One region of the Clostridium sp. DL1XJH146 genome, then DNA from elsewhere that is predicted to be linked to it. Evidence: riboswitches for the same ligand, from Rfam matches in the RefSeq annotation. Region 1 holds a riboswitch; the other holds the start of a gene.
The links. A riboswitch is a leader RNA that binds a small molecule or an ion and turns the genes downstream of it on or off. The one in region 1 is predicted to bind molybdenum cofactor.
Positions count from the first base shown of each region.

Region 2: linked by a shared signal. The riboswitch ahead of ACVHXK_RS02120 (FMN-binding protein) and the one ahead of ACVHXK_RS12705 (4Fe-4S dicluster domain-containing protein) in region 1 are both predicted to bind molybdenum cofactor.

Region 1 covers NZ_JBTVVN010000026.1:37,170-45,159, reverse strand. Annotated here, with positions in the region: gene ACVHXK_RS12725 (2Fe-2S iron-sulfur cluster-binding protein) at 1-179, opposite strand, end outside; gene ACVHXK_RS12720 (NADH-ubiquinone oxidoreductase-F iron-sulfur binding region domain-containing protein) at 190-1,995, opposite strand; gene nuoE (NADH-quinone oxidoreductase subunit NuoE) at 1,988-2,476, opposite strand; gene ACVHXK_RS12710 (aldehyde ferredoxin oxidoreductase family protein) at 2,725-4,536, opposite strand; gene ACVHXK_RS12705 (4Fe-4S dicluster domain-containing protein) at 4,536-5,048, opposite strand; molybdenum cofactor riboswitch at 5,084-5,194, opposite strand; gene ACVHXK_RS12700 (HesA/MoeB/ThiF family protein) at 5,526-6,215, opposite strand; gene ACVHXK_RS12695 (MoaD/ThiS family protein) at 6,219-6,443, opposite strand; gene ACVHXK_RS12690 (alpha-amylase family glycosyl hydrolase) at 6,656-7,948, opposite strand.
Region 2 covers NZ_JBTVVN010000002.1:120,735-128,724, forward strand. Annotated here, with positions in the region: gene ACVHXK_RS02095 (ABC transporter ATP-binding protein) at 1-637, opposite strand, end outside; gene ACVHXK_RS02100 (molybdopterin-dependent oxidoreductase) at 647-1,168, opposite strand; gene ACVHXK_RS02105 (alkaline phosphatase family protein) at 1,161-2,648, opposite strand; gene ACVHXK_RS02110 (ECF transporter S component) at 2,714-3,274, opposite strand; gene ACVHXK_RS02115 (molybdopterin-dependent oxidoreductase) at 3,540-5,105, opposite strand; gene ACVHXK_RS02120 (FMN-binding protein) at 5,102-5,593, opposite strand; molybdenum cofactor riboswitch at 5,641-5,758, opposite strand; gene kduD (2-dehydro-3-deoxy-D-gluconate 5-dehydrogenase KduD) at 6,064-6,825, opposite strand; gene ACVHXK_RS02130 (mandelate racemase/muconate lactonizing enzyme family protein) at 6,929-7,990, opposite strand, start outside.

The DNA.
Region 1 (7,990 bases):
ACCACTTTAGCTCTGTTATTCTGAATAACTTCTACTATACAAAGTCTACAAGTCCCTAAGCCAGGAAGGGCATCATTATGGCATAATGTTGGAATTTTTACGCCTTCACGCCTTGCCACTTGAAGAATTGTTTCTCCAGCTTGTGCTTCATATTGCTTTCCATCAATTATAATTTTCATGCTATCCTCCTTACTTCACTTTAATCGCATCAAATTTACAAATATTTATACAATTACCACACTTAGAGCATTTTGTTTCATCAATAATATGTTTCTTTTTAATTTCCCCACTAATAGCACTTGTAGGACAATTTTTTCTGCACAAATCACAACCTATACATTTATTCGCATCAATATAAAAAGTAGTTAAGTTTTTACATACTCCAGCCCTACATCTTTTATCTACAATATGTTCAATATACTCATCTTTAAAATATCTAATAGTTGAAAGAACAGGATTTGGTGCACTTTTCCCAAGTCCACATAATGATGCTTCCCCCACAGTTTCTCCAATATTTATTAGTTCATCTATATCCTCAAGTCTACCTTTTCCCTCACAGATTCCATTTATTATCCTGAGCATTTCCTTTATGCCTTCTCTACAAGGAACACATTTCCCACAAGATTCTTGAGATAAAAATTCTAAATAGTATCTAGCAATATCAACCATACAAGTTCTCTCATCCATTACTATCATTCCGCCAGAACCCATCATTGAATCTGCATCACTTAGTGTTTTATAATCAACTTGAAGGTCTAAAAGTTCTTCTGGTAAGCATCCACCTGAAGGTCCACCAATTTGTACAGCTTTAAATTTTTTATTTCCTATTACTCCTCCACCGATCTCATAAATAATTTCCCTTAATGTAGTTCCCATAGGTACTTCCACTAGGCCTGTATTTCTAACCTTACCAACTAATGAAAATACTTTTGTCCCTTTACTATTTTCAGTACCTATAGAACTATACCAATCTCCGCCCTTACATATTATTATAGGTACATTAGACCAAGTTTCCACATTATTCAATACTGTAGGTTGCCCCCATAAGCCTTTTTCAACAGAATGTATATATTTAGGTCTTGGTTCTCCTACTTTACCTTCAATTGATTCCATAAGTGCAGTAGATTCGCCGCAAACAAAAGCCCCTCCGCCTCTAACTACTTCCATATCAAAATCAAAACCACTACCTAATATGTTTTTTCCTAAATACCCTCTTTCTCTAGCTTGCTTTATTGCATTTCTCATATTGTTAACTGCCAGTGAATATTCATCCCTAATATACGCAAAGCCTTTATGACTACCTACTGCATATGCACATATAATCATACCTTCTATTATACTATTAGGGTCTCCTTCTAAAATACTTCTGTCCATAAATGCACCTGGGTCCCCTTCATCACCATTGCATATTACATATTTAGGATAACTGTCAATCTCTGCACAGGTATTCCATTTACGGCCTGTAGGGAAGCCTGCTCCTCCTCTACCTCTAAGACCTGCTTTAAGTATTTCAGGAATTATATCTTCCCGTTTCATTTTAAAAAACACTTTTTCTAGAGCTTTATAACCGTCCCTCTCTACATAATCATCAATACTAGCTGGGTCTACTTCCCCAATATTTCTGAGGGAAATTTTTTGTTGTCTTTTATAGAATTCACTATTTTTATATGATTTTAATCTTTTTTTATCTTTCTCAGAATATAAAAGTTTATCTATGACTTCCCCGTTTATCAGTGTTTTTTTGATAATATCATCAACATCTGATTTTTTCACTTTAAAATATGATATATCATCCGGTTGAATTTTAACAACTGGTCCTTTTTCACAAATACCATTGCAGCCAGTAGATTTTGCTTCTGTTTTAACGCTTATTTCAGATTTTAAGCTACTTAATTTTTCAACAAATTCATCATAAACTTCTCTACTACCATTGGCTAAACAGCCTGTACCACAACATATATAAACTATTCTATTTTTTTTAATATCATTATTCAATTTTATCACCTCTGTATTGGTCGATAATTTCACTAACCTTTTTAGGCGTCATTTTGCCATAATATTTATCATTTATCATCATAACCGGTGCCAATGCACAGGCACCTAAACAACCCACAGTCTGAAGTGTAAACAATCCATCTTCTGTAGTTTCCCCGATTTTAATATTTAAAACCTTCTCTAATTCATTCATTATCGGAGAAGACCCTCTTACATGACAGGCTGTACCATCGCAAATAGTTACTATATTTTTGCCTTTAGCCTTTAGACTTAAAGCTTTATAAAATGTAGCCATACTATAAAGCTTGCTCAAAGGCATATCTAAATAGTCAGCCACAGCATTAAGTGCTAACTCCGGTATATAATTATATTCTTTCTGAATATCCTGTAATATTGCTAATGAATGTCTTTTTTCCTTTGGATATTTTTTAATTATATTATTTATATCAGATAACTGAATTTCATTTTCTCCTGAAGGCATAGTTATTCACCCCTTTACTAAAAATATTAATTCAATGCACAATGCACTTTTAAAGCAATGCACTTTTAAAGCAATGCACTTTTAAAGCAATGCACAATTCACAATGCACAATGCACAATTGAGGATGATTCTCCTCATTCTTCGGAGAATCTTTAATTAATCCATTAAAGATTTTCTGAAAGAATAGAAGAAAATCATCCATAATTGCAAATTGCAAATTGCACATTGCAAATTTACTTTAATAGGAACTAGTAGTTAATAGATAGTTCTTCTAGCTTCTTTTTAGTCGGTACACTGTCTGTTCCCCATCCTCTACCTGCATAGTATTCTTCTAGCATTACATCTAATTGACTTACCATTCCTTTACCAGGTCCTTCAGGAAGAGGTTCATGGAGTAATCTGTAAGGAAGGTTATCATCATCTCTAGTAAATCCTGCCTTTAAGTTCCACATTTTCTCTAAATTCCATATTCTCTCACCTAGTTTAAGAATTTCTTCATCACTACAATCCCAACCTACTCCTGCTCTTATTTGAGAGGAAACCTCTGGTAATCCAAGTGCAAAGGTTGTAAATAAACACATTCCTGAAGAATCGACAACAGCAGTTAAGTCTTGGAATATTTTAAGCCACGTTGCTTTATCTGTTGTTACTGAAGGATCAAGTTTTTGAGGTAATCCTAGTATTTCTGGTGAAATCATATATCCACGCACGTGACAGGCCCCTCTATTAGAAGTAGCATATTCAAGACCAATACCTTGAATTCTTCTACCATCATATGCAGGCATTTCTTGTTTTTTAACAGACATTGATAATTCAGGATGTCCATATTTTTCTGCTAATCTATAGGAACCTAGTGCAATTTCATCCCCAAAGCCTTCTCTTAATGCTGTCATTTTTGCCACTTCTACAATTACATCTGGATTTCCAAATTTCAAGTCCAGTTCAATTTTCTCTCTAGAAATCAATCCCATATCAACTAATTCCATAGCACAAGCTATTGTTGAACCTAATGTGATAGGGTCCATACCATATTCATTACATATAAAATTGGCAACGCATATTGCATCAATTTCTTTTATTCCACAGTCTGCCCCTAGTGACCAACCAGCTTCATATTCTGGTCCTTCTCCCATTATTCCTTTATATTTACCTGAAGGTATTTTAGTAATTCTTCCACATCCTATTGAACAAGCAAAGCAACCTTTTGGTTTAACTTGAAGTTTTTCGTTCATCGCTTCTCCGCCTGTCTCATCTGCAAATTCAAAAATTCCTCCATCTCTCCAGTTCCTAGTTGGAAGTGCACCTGATTCATTTAAAATATTAACAAGTATTTGTGTTCCATAAGTTCTAAGTCCTTGTCCTGTTACAGGGTTTTCTTTTAATTTTTGTCTAGCATCCTCGAATTTTTCCATAAATTCTTTAGGATTTGCAACATTAATTGATTTAGAGCCCTTAACTACAACAGCTTTTAAATTTTTAGAACCCATTACGGCACCTAAACCCGATCTTCCTGCCGCTCTATGCTTATCATTCATTACTGTTGCATATAATACCAATTTCTCTCCCGCTGGTCCTATACATGCAACCTTTGCATTACTATCTGTTTCCTTTAGTAACTCATCCGTTGTATCATACACTGTTTTACCCCATAAATGCTCTGCACCCCTAAGTTCAATAATGTTATCCTTTACATAAAGGTACATAGGTTTTTCAGCTATTCCCTCAAAAATAATTCCATCATATCCTGCAAATTTTAATTCAGGTCCAAAGTATCCGCCTGAATTTGAAGCACCTATTGTTCCTGTCAGTGGAGCCTTTGCAATTACTTCGTATCTGCCTGCTGAGGAAGCTAATGTTCCTGTAAGTGGTCCTGTTAAAAAGATTAGTTTATTATCATGTCCTAAAGCATCTACTTTTGGGTCTACTTCATTTACCATTATTTTCGTTCCAAGTCCTCTAGCTCCAAGATATAATTTTGCATCTTCCATGTTTAGCGGTTCTGTTTTTATTTCACCATTATCCAAATTTACACGAATTAATTTTCCACACCATCCAAACATTATTTATCCCCCTCCTCAAATAATTCTTTAAACTTATCAGCTACAAGTTTCTTTTTGTCTAACTCTGAAGGAGTTGGTTCTTTAAATTCTAACGCATTTGCCGGACATAATTTAACGCAATAAGGATCTCCGCCACACAAGTCGCATTTGACTACTTTCTTAAGCTCAAAATTATAACTCATGTTTCCAAAAGGACACGCATTTATACATAGTTTACAACCTATGCATTTCTTTTCATCAATGAGCACTACCCCATCTTCATTTTTGTAAATTGCTCCTGATGTACATACTTTCATACATGCAGGGTCTTCACATTGCAAACACGTAATAGGTACTGATATAGCTGCTTTTTCATACTGATATACAGTTATTGCAGCATTTTGAGGATTAAACGATTGTGTTTTTGAAAATGAACATGCCATCTCACATGTTCTGCAGCTAATACATTTTTCGGGTGAAATCATTAATACTTTAGCCATTTTCAACTGGTCACCATACTTATAGAGTTTCACCTTGGATACTCTATTGATGCCAGCTTCCACCTCCTTTTTTTATTCGAACTGCTCCTTTGCGCAATGGCAGGCATAAAAATTACTTCTTATACCCTATCGTCTCTAAGGCCAATTTTGGTCAATGGAGATCGGAGTCATTTCAATTAGCTAAAGTTTTATAAATATGTATTTAAAATATGTGATTAATATATATTATTATTGAAAATAATTAGATATGATTAGTAAATTGATTTATTTATTTATTCAGTTTTTTTAACTTTTATTATAGGTATATTATATCATCATTTGATAATATTTACTATTATTGATAAAAATTAAACTATTTATAATTTTTAGTATAATAATAACTCTTCTGAGCCAATTTTCTTAGAAAAGAGAAATAAATCTTGATAATATAATAAAAAACCACAATATATTTTCCTAATATTAAGAAAATTTATTGTGGTTTTTAAATATGTTATAGTATTCACAACCTATTTATAAATCTATTATGTCAAATTCTTGCTCAAGCAAATCTACAAATAGAATTCTTTTACTAAGCAATTTGCCTCTTTTTAAAAGTAATTTTAAGGCTTCACTTACTTGAATTGATGCAATTTGTGCAGGAGTAAATGATGGATTACCTAAATCTACTTTTTCTTTGTTTCCTTGCTTATTTTTTTCACCATTGTATAAAAAATTTAATGTTCTATCTCCTGGAAGAATAGTTGTAACTTGTCCATACCAACCTGATATAGCTCCATGTACCATAGGTATTTCTAGCTTTTCACAAAGTTCTTGTAATAATAATCTTGCATCAATGGAATCCAGTGCATCTACAATAACATCATGTCCCTTTAGAATTTCCTCTCCATTTTCAACATTAAACATTTTATCAATTGGCATCAGTTTTATAGATGAATTCACAGTTTTCATTCTCTCTTCTGCTTTTTTAGCTTTATTCATTCCTAATGCTTTTTCATCTGATAACAATTGTCTATTTAAATTTGTTTCATCAAATGTGTCTCCATCAACAACTGTAATATGGCCTATGCCAAGCCTTCCTAGCATCTCTATTATATATCCACCTAGTCCACCGCATCCTATTACACATACCTTAAAATCCTTTAACTTATTATTTTCTTCTTCACTTAGCATACTCATATTCTTTTCATATCTTTTCTGCATTTTCTATCCTCCTCCTACTGGTGGAAATAGAGCTACCACATCTCCATCTGTAAGTTCTCTATCAAGTTCTCCATCAAACCCATTTATTAAAAGTATTGCTACTTCTTCTACATCAATTTCTAATTTTAATACAATATCTCTTACAGTTGTTCCTTCTTCCAATTCCATTTTCTGCTTTTTCTCTCTTCCCTGTCTAAAAGTTGCAAAAAGCCTTACTTCAACTTCCAATTTATCACCTCCTGTGCTTGTTTTTCTATGAAATACCTATAAATTCACTTACTTATATTCATATATTCATTATTAATGGACACTCTATAATTATCTGAATAATTGGATAATTTTAATTTATTATATCATAAATAGAAAAAATAATGCACATTAAATCAATCCATTAGAATCAAAAATGTTGAGTTTCCTATATTCAACTCAACATTTTTTCATTAGTTTTCTGTTTTAATAATTATAGGATCCATTATTAATTCAAATTTTCCATCTATTACTTCTATATCAGAGTCATTAATTAGATTTTTATGCAATCCATCCTTTAAATCTACTTGATAGCTACCTACCTTAGATTCAATATTAAATACACCAATTAATCTATTTTCTTTTAAAGTGTAGCTAGCCTCAATAACTCCAATTTTTTTCTCATGTTCCAATCCATAAAAACCTTCTTTTAAAATTTGGTTTCTTTTTATTTCAATAAGTTTCTTCATAAAATTTGTGAATTCTTTTTCATCCTTCCAATTCACTAAATCTTTATCAAAAAGACTTGGTTGATTAATATCTTTTACCTCCTGACCTGCATATACTAATGAAGTCCCTTTTTCAAAAAACATAAATGCAGTCCAATTTTTAAGTTCTATTTCATCTTTAACTAAATACGCTGCTCTTGGTTGGTCATGATTTTCAATAAATCTAAGTTTTACATAATTCTCTGGATAAATATAATCTTGAATTCTCTTTTTATCTAATAACTGTTCTAATGAAATTTCACCCTTTTTATACTTCTGAAAATAGCCATATGTATCATAATCATAGCAAATATCAAAAGCTTGAAACATTTCATTATCATTATGAATAAGAACATTAGCTTTTCTCAACTCTTCAATAAAATCCAATCCCGAAGTTTCAGCTAGCCAAATTACATCTTCGTTAATTTTACTAACTTCTTCCCTTGCCTCTAACCAAAATTCTTTTGGTATAAGTGGTGCTACGTCACATCTAAAACCATCAACTCCAATATTTACCCAGTACTTTAATGTCTCAATTTGATATCTCCATAGTTCTTTATTTTTATAGTCAAGGTCTATAATATCTGTCCATTCACCCACTTTGTTGCCAAATTCACCATTTTCTTTTTTATAAAACAAATTTGGTTTTTCTTTCTGTAATCTTGAATTATGGGAAGTATGATTATAAACTACATCTATTATTAATCTCATACCTCTATTATGTGCTTCCTTTATTAACTTTTTAAAATCTTCAAGAGTACCATATTCATCATTAACCTTCCTATAATCTTCAATAGAATATGGACACCCTAATTGTCCTTTTTTATTAACTTGTCCAATTGGATGGATAGGTAAAAGCCAAAGTATATCTATTCCTAAATCTTTTATTCTATCTAAATCCTTAACAACTCCATTAAATGTACCTTCATCAGTATGATTTCTTACATATACAGAATAAATTGTACTATTCCTTAAACTAATATCAGTATTTTTTGCCAAAGTTATTCCCCCCTTTTTTATAACTAGTGTAAAATGTGCAGA
Region 2 (7,990 bases), on a different contig from region 1:
CTACTATATCTAAATTTTCTTCTTCATGTTCCACCATTATTATAGTTTTACCTTCTTCTTTAAGCTTTAAAATAGCTTTCTTTATAAGAACTTTTCCAGCCTTATCAACCTGTGACATACACTCATCTAATATTAATATATTTATACCTAAACTTAGAACAGATGCTATAACAACTAATTGTTTTTCCCCTCCTGATAAATCATTTGGGTTACGGCCTCTTAGTTTCTCAATATTTAGTAATTTGGTAATATGATCTACTCTTTTCAATATATCATTTTTCTCTACACATAAATTTTCAGCACTAAATGCGATTTCATCATCAACATTTGAGAAAACTATTTGAGTATCAGGGTCTTGGAATACAGTGCCAATCATTGTTGCAATTTCTGGTATCTCTAACTGTCCTATATTCTTACCATTAATTAGAACTTCTCCCTCAAAATCACCACTATACCTTTTAGGAATTATTCCATTAATGCAATAGATAAAACTAGTTTTACCACAACCACTTAACCCTGTTATAGCTATTATTTCACCTTTCTTAACTTTAAGATTAATATCATTTAGTATATAATTCTCACTTTTTTTGTATTTAAATTTTAAATTGTTTATTTTTACTGGATAATTTTCTTCCATAGAGTTCTCCTATTTTGCATCAGCTGATAAAGCATATTTACACCAATATTGACTAAACTGATCTTTACTTATTATAATCTGGTATGGGCCTTTGCCACCATCTTCTTTTGTTCCTATTGATTCTCCTTCTCTCATATAAGCCACATATACATTATCATCTTCCATAACTTTTTTCATTTCTACTGACGTAGCATATCCATCTGCAGCAGTCATTACAACAGCATCTTTCTCTTCTATAGACACTCCTGCCTCTTCAAATAAAGTTTTTAATAGAACCCCTGTATATTCATACTCTACTGGGTCTTTTCCATTAGTTTTTAAATTTGCCTTGAAGTTAGTTTCACCTAAATTTCTTATTTCTTCCATATTAAATCTTTGTACTTCTTCTCCATTATCCATAACTATAAATATGGCATCATTATTCAAGGATTTCTTTTCTGAAACTGAATCTTGATTCAAAAATGCAAAAACCCCTATAATTACAACTAAAGCTACAACTATAGATACAATAGTCTTTTTATTTTTATTCATTTTTATCTACCTTCTCTCCATTAATCAATATATAAGGAATATACATATCCTCATTTCTAAACTCACCATGACTTCCACCATCACTAGTAGTATGCATTCCGTGGTCTGCAGTAATAATCACCTTGCCATCCCACCTGCTCACCAATTCCCCAACATACCCATCTAATAGTTTAAATCTTTCAATTGTTTCTTCAGCTTCTGGACCAAATTCATGTCCTAAATCGTCTAATCCATGAAAATGCACAAGTAAAAAATCACTATCAATTTCTTCTAAAGCCTTCTCATAAACTTCGTCGTCATTATATCCATTATTGTTAGTATCCAAGTTAAGAACAGGCTCAATACTTGTATTTAATATTTTAATATCACCTTCTATTAAAGCTGATTTTTTTCCTAACTTTTCTACTTCGTCAAAAATAGTATCTACTTTAAGTTCTCTATAATCTCTATTGAGTACACCATTTTTCACAGGAGGCTGGCCTGTTATCATAGCAGCAAAACCAGCATTAGTCACCGGTTTGAAAACAGTATTTGCTTTAACTGCCTTCTCATATTTTGCAATATTACAATCAGGATAATCCTTTGTATATTTTTCATATTGATTATAAGAAAATCCATCTATGAATAATACCATTACATCGGTATCTTTTTCTAAATAATATAAAGAATCACTAAAAGTGTCCATAACACTAGTAGCTGGTGGATTTACCATTATACCTTTAATGTTTGTAAATACTTTATGTTCTTCTGGAATAATATAATTAACAGTATTCTCTCTCAATTCAATAAATCCATTTGAAATAGAAGAGAATTCGTAATTTCCCTGCTCATCCATAATTAGTATATTGTCTACTTTTTCTTCAATTAGATCCTCTAATTTTAAAACTTTCTTTTCTTCTAATACCTCAACACTATATTCTTCTCCATCATAATCTTTATTAGATACTCCATCTGAATAAGGAAAAATAGAATAGTCTTTTTCATACAATTCACCAATTGTATAGTTATATGTTTTATCTCCAACAATAATATTTAAACCAAAATCATTTCTTTTAATATCCTCAGAACTTACAATACGTATCTCATCAATATTTTTTATCCCACTATTTACAGGATGTTTTTCTGAAATGTATACCCATCCATCCTCATTAGAATATGCTAGGTATGTATCTTCAATCCCTTTCATATCAAAATTAATCATAAAACCATCATTAGCTCTTAAATACACTATATATTCATCGTATACAGGTTCTAAAGTTTCAATAATTTCACTTATATCTACACCTTCAATTTTTTCCTCTTTGTACTGAATATCTTGTTTTTCAAATTCTCGCCAAATTTCATTGAAGGACTCTACTTTACTTATATCTCCAAGTATTTTCAACTCAGGCAAAGTAGTTTTATCTACAGAACAACCACAAATAATTGATATAAAAAATAAGGATAGCATCAATATTATACTTCTAATATTTTTATTCATTTTTCCACTTCCATTCTCTACACTAAGTTATGTTTCAAAAGGTTATTAATAACAAGATATGTCAACTAACCAATTCCTTCAATATCCATACTTTTTATTTTCTTTGCTAAAACATATCCAATAATCCCACCTAATCCACCAGATAGCGTTCCTGTAGCTAAGCTTAATACAAGAGGAATTAATGGTAATTTAAAGAATACTAAATTAGATAAATATGTTCCACTTAGGTTTGCAATAACTCCAGCTAGAAAAAAATCTATTGACGTTGTTATTTTTCTCCTTAGTAATAAAAAAATAAAATCAATCATAAGCCCTGGTAATGTATAAGTTACTATACTTAAAACCCCATGAGTCCCAAAGGTACCCGTTACAGCAACTATTATAGCTTGAGTTAAAGCAATAAGTGTAGCCGTTCCTCTTTTAGGAATTAGGCCTGCACCAAGAACTATCCAAAGCATATAAAACCCACCTGCCACTGCACCACCTGGTATAAATAATGGTCCTGTAATCATATGGGTAAGTGGTACAATAATAGGCTTTGTAGCAAGTCCTAAAGCAGCCATTAATGCAATAACTATAATTTCAAATATATTGAATTTTTTTAAAATTCCATTTTTTTTCTTCATAATTAGCACCTTTTCTTTATTGACTATGTTTTAAAGAGTTACTGATAATAATAATTATTATTACTTTTTAAAAGCTCTTTATTTTTTATTTGACTCTATTTCAAAAAGTTAAATAATGTGAAGTGTGAATACTAAAGTGTGAAATGATAGATAGTTTCCTCATTATTTGGAAATCTTTAAATCAAATACTCGATTTTGAATACCAAAATCATCATAAATTTCACACTTCACATTGCACACTTCACACTATTAATATAATAAAAATTTATTCAACTACAATTATTTTAGAAACTCCCTTAACCCATTTATTACTAGCTAAATTTTTTGAAACTAATTGTACCAAATTATCATCCTCTGATAAATTTTCACCGTCTACAGTGATTCCTAAAATCATAGAATCATCAACTTCTGATTTAGTAAATTCAGCTTCATATCCATCACTAGCAACTACTTTTAAAGATGTAAAATCTTCAACATGAAGGAATTCTAAAGCATCTAGAACTTTATAACCATCCCAAGCTTGTACACTTTCTTCTCCACTCTTAGATGTTTTTGTAGCTTCGATAGAAGTTAAAGTTAATTTACTAGCAGCTTTATCACTACCTAAAGCAAATGAACCATCGCTTAATCCCTCAAAAGTTATTTCCCATGATGTTGAAGCTGCTGCGTCATCTGCTGATTTCTCTTCCGTTGATGTTTCTTCCGAACCAGTAGCTATTTCTATACTAAGTACATCTTTAATATTAGTTGATTTTGGCATATCTTCTGTAAACTTTACTGAATATTGTCCTTCTTCTTCATAAATTATTCCTTTAAGTAAATCTTCGCTAGTAACCTCTGTGCTATATCCATCAGATGCTGTAATTGTATAAGAACCTCCATTCAAACCAGCAGCTTCAACTAATTCATCTAAAGCAACTCCTGTTTTCTTTCTTGCATCTCTTGCAGTAAACTTTTCAAGTGATTTTGCTGCTGAAACAAAACTTGTATCATCACAAGTTAAAACAAGTATATCTTTAACTTGCATACCCTTTGGAAGGTCTGGAGATAAGAATAATGGTACATTTTCACCTGTAGTCTTGATATAACCTTGCAATAATACATCAATTTTTTCACTCTTCTCAAATCCATCTGCTGCCACAAAATTCACATCTGAAGTAGCGTCTGGAATGTATTCCTTAAATAAATCATCAACTTTTATTGCTTTATCATCACTATCATAATAAGTATAATCTTCCTCAGTTAAACCTTTTGTAGCAGTTTCTAAGAAAACTATTTTACTAGGACCTTCAGAATTTTCTACAGAAGCTCCATCACCTTTTACAAAATTGATTTCAACTAAATTAGACGTCCAATACATTGTACGCACATCATTAATTGCCGCTCTTATTGGTTGTGTTTTTTCATCTAGTCCTTCTCCATCAAATTCAAAAGCTAAAACGATATCTTTTTCTGATATAATATCCATTGGAACATCTATAGAATATCCATCGCCTGCTATTAATCTTATTGTACTAAAATCCTTTTGACTTATCTCTTTTGAAGCTAAAATATCATCTAATTTTACTCCTGTAACATCAGTCTCTTGTGTTTCGCCAGCTGAAGTTAAGTTTTTCATATGCTCAGTTACAGTTTCCATAGCGTATATATCATTATAAGCTACTTCAAAATCTTCATCTAATCCTGTTAGTTTCAAACTTCCTTCATAAGTATAACTTCCACTTGCATCACCATTTGAAGCGTTGTTACTAGTACTACCACATCCTGTTAGCATAAATATTGATAAAGCTACTACCAACATTGCAACTACTCTCATTTTAAGTTTTTTCATTTTTTAATCCCCCTGTAATTTTCTATACATAAATTCAAACCGTACACAACGGCATCAGAAGTTATAGTTGCACCCGTAATGGCTACAACTTGATTTTCTTCTTTTTTTGCCATTATTACGAGTTCAATTTCATTTTCAATAGGAAGGTAGAATCTTTTTAAGAACCATTCCTCCCTAACATAACCACCATAATCTTCTGTTTCATTTTCTTCTAATATGACAACATTCCTTACATCTTTGCCATCGATTTCAAACAACATTTCTATGTCGTCTTCATAGCCTAAAGCCCTAACTACTTGTACAATATTTCCTTCTTCATTTTCATACACCCTAACTATTTCATCTGTTTCATATTCTTTTAACCTAGTCAATTTTTCATAACCACTACTATTTAATTTTTCTAAATACTCATCTTGACTACATCCAGTAATAGCACATAATGCAAACACAAATATACACAATAAAACTGGTATTAGTTTACTTTTCATTTTTTCCCCCTAAAAAAAAAATCTTTCCTTATATTTTATAGGAAAGAGCGTAAAATAAACCTTCTCTTTTCCTAAACGGGAGGCACTTAAATTTCTCTAAATACCCATCGGTTATTTAATCATAGACTCATCTTTAGACTAAATAACTCAGAGATTGCTAACATTCTTATTAAATTTTAAAATCTTAAATAGGCATCATTCCTTTGAATTATTCTATTTTAAATTATGCCTTTAAGTAAAATTACTTTGAAATTGTAATTTTAGGTAATTGTAAACTTATACAATTATTATAACCCTGATTTTCACTAAAATCAACAATAATAGTTTTTCCATACAACAGAAACTATTTCCCATTATCATTTAAAATATTACAAATCAAAAAGTTAAAAATAGAGTGGTGAATTTCACCACCCTACTAATTTTTTAATTATAAAAACATCATTATTTATAATCTTAATTTTAAATAGAAACTATCTTGCTAACCATCCACCATCAACAGCTATAGTATATCCTTGAATATATCTAGAAGCATCTGATGCTAAGAATACAACAGCGCCTTGTAAATCAGTAATCTCTCCCCATCTTCCTGCAGGAATTCTTTCTAAGATTGCTGCACTTCTCTCTGCATCAGCTCTTAATGGAGCAGTGTTGTTTGTAGCCATATATCCTGGTGCTATAGCATTAACATTTATACCATATTTAGCCCATTCGTTAGCCATTAATCTAGTTACTCCCATAACTCCACTCTTACTTGCAGTATAAGAAGGTACTCTTATTCCACCTTGGAATGAAAGCATTGATGCAACACTGATTATATTTCCTGGAGTTCCTTGTTTAACAAATTGATTAGCAGCAGCTTGACTGAAGAAGAATACTGTTTTAATGTTTATGTTCATAACATCATCCCAGTCTTTTTCACTAAATTTTAAAGCATCTTCTCTTCTGATTATACCAGCGTTATTTACTAATATGTCAAGTTTACCAAAAGTTTCAACAGTTTTTTCAATAATTCCTGCTATTGGCTCTATGCTCATAAGGTTTGCTTTAATTCCTAAGAATTTTCCACCTAATTCTTTAACTTTTGCTTCTGTGTCAGGCATGTCTACATAGTCAACTCCAACAACAGTTGCTCCTGCTTGTACTAAACCTAAAGTCATTCCTTGTCCTAAACCTGTACTAGCTCCTGTTACAATTGCAACTTTTCCTTCAAGATTAAATTGATCTAATATCATTTTTAAATCCTCCTAATTTTTAATTAATTCCTTAAATTTTTAGTATATATATATTAAATATCATAATACTCTAAATAAAATTATAATAACTCTCATATTGCAACTAGTTTAATTCAATTTTATGTGATTTTAATTTTTCCCAGTCAAATACTACTCCTGTTCCTGGTATATCAGGTGATATTGCTCTACCATTTTCAAGTACTAAAGGTCTTGTAGTATACTTATCAATTGGAAAACTGTGAACTTCTAAGTAACTATCATTTGTTATTGCTGATAGTAAACTAACATGTAATTCTTGCATCCCATGTGTGCATACTGGAATATTAAATCCTTCAGCCATATTGGCTACTTTCATCCAACCTGTTATTCCACCTATATTGGATGCATCTGGTTGTATAAATCCTAAATTAGCAAATTGCATTGCATATTTATGCTCATATATAGTATGAAGATTTTCTCCCATAGCAAGAGGTATAGTTGTCTTTGCCGCAATTTTTGAAAATCCAATAATATCATCTGGTATAGTTGGCTCTTCTATCCAGTAAATATTATATTTTTCAAGTTCTTTTGCTGCTTTTATAGCTTTTTCCACTGACCAAGACATATTTGCATCTACCATAAAGTCTTTATCCGGCCCAATAAGTTCTCTTACTGCTTTTACTCTTTCTATATCTTCTTGTAAATTTTCTTTTCCTAGTTTAATTTTTACAGCGGTATGTCCATTTTCAAGTTGATTTTTAATATTTGATAGAAGTTTTTCCATAGGGAAATCAAGATCGATTCCACCATAATAAGCTTTTGTAGTATTATTAGCTCCACCTAATTGTTTCCATAATGGTAATCCTGAATTTTTACATCTGATATCCCATAGGGCAATATCAATTGCTGAAATAGCAAATGATGCAATTCCACCTCTAGCTACGTAGTGGACACCCCAATTCATATGATCCCATAGAGCTTCAACTTTATCACCATCTTCACCGATTAAGCCTGGTTTTAAATCGTATTCAACCATATCAAAAATAGCTCTTCCACCAAATCCACCTGTATATGTATAGCCTGTACCTTCTGAACCATCCTCTAATACTACTGTTGCTGTTATTAATTCAAAATGTGTATGCGTTCCGTGTTTAGCATCAACAAGTACTTCACTTAATGGAATACG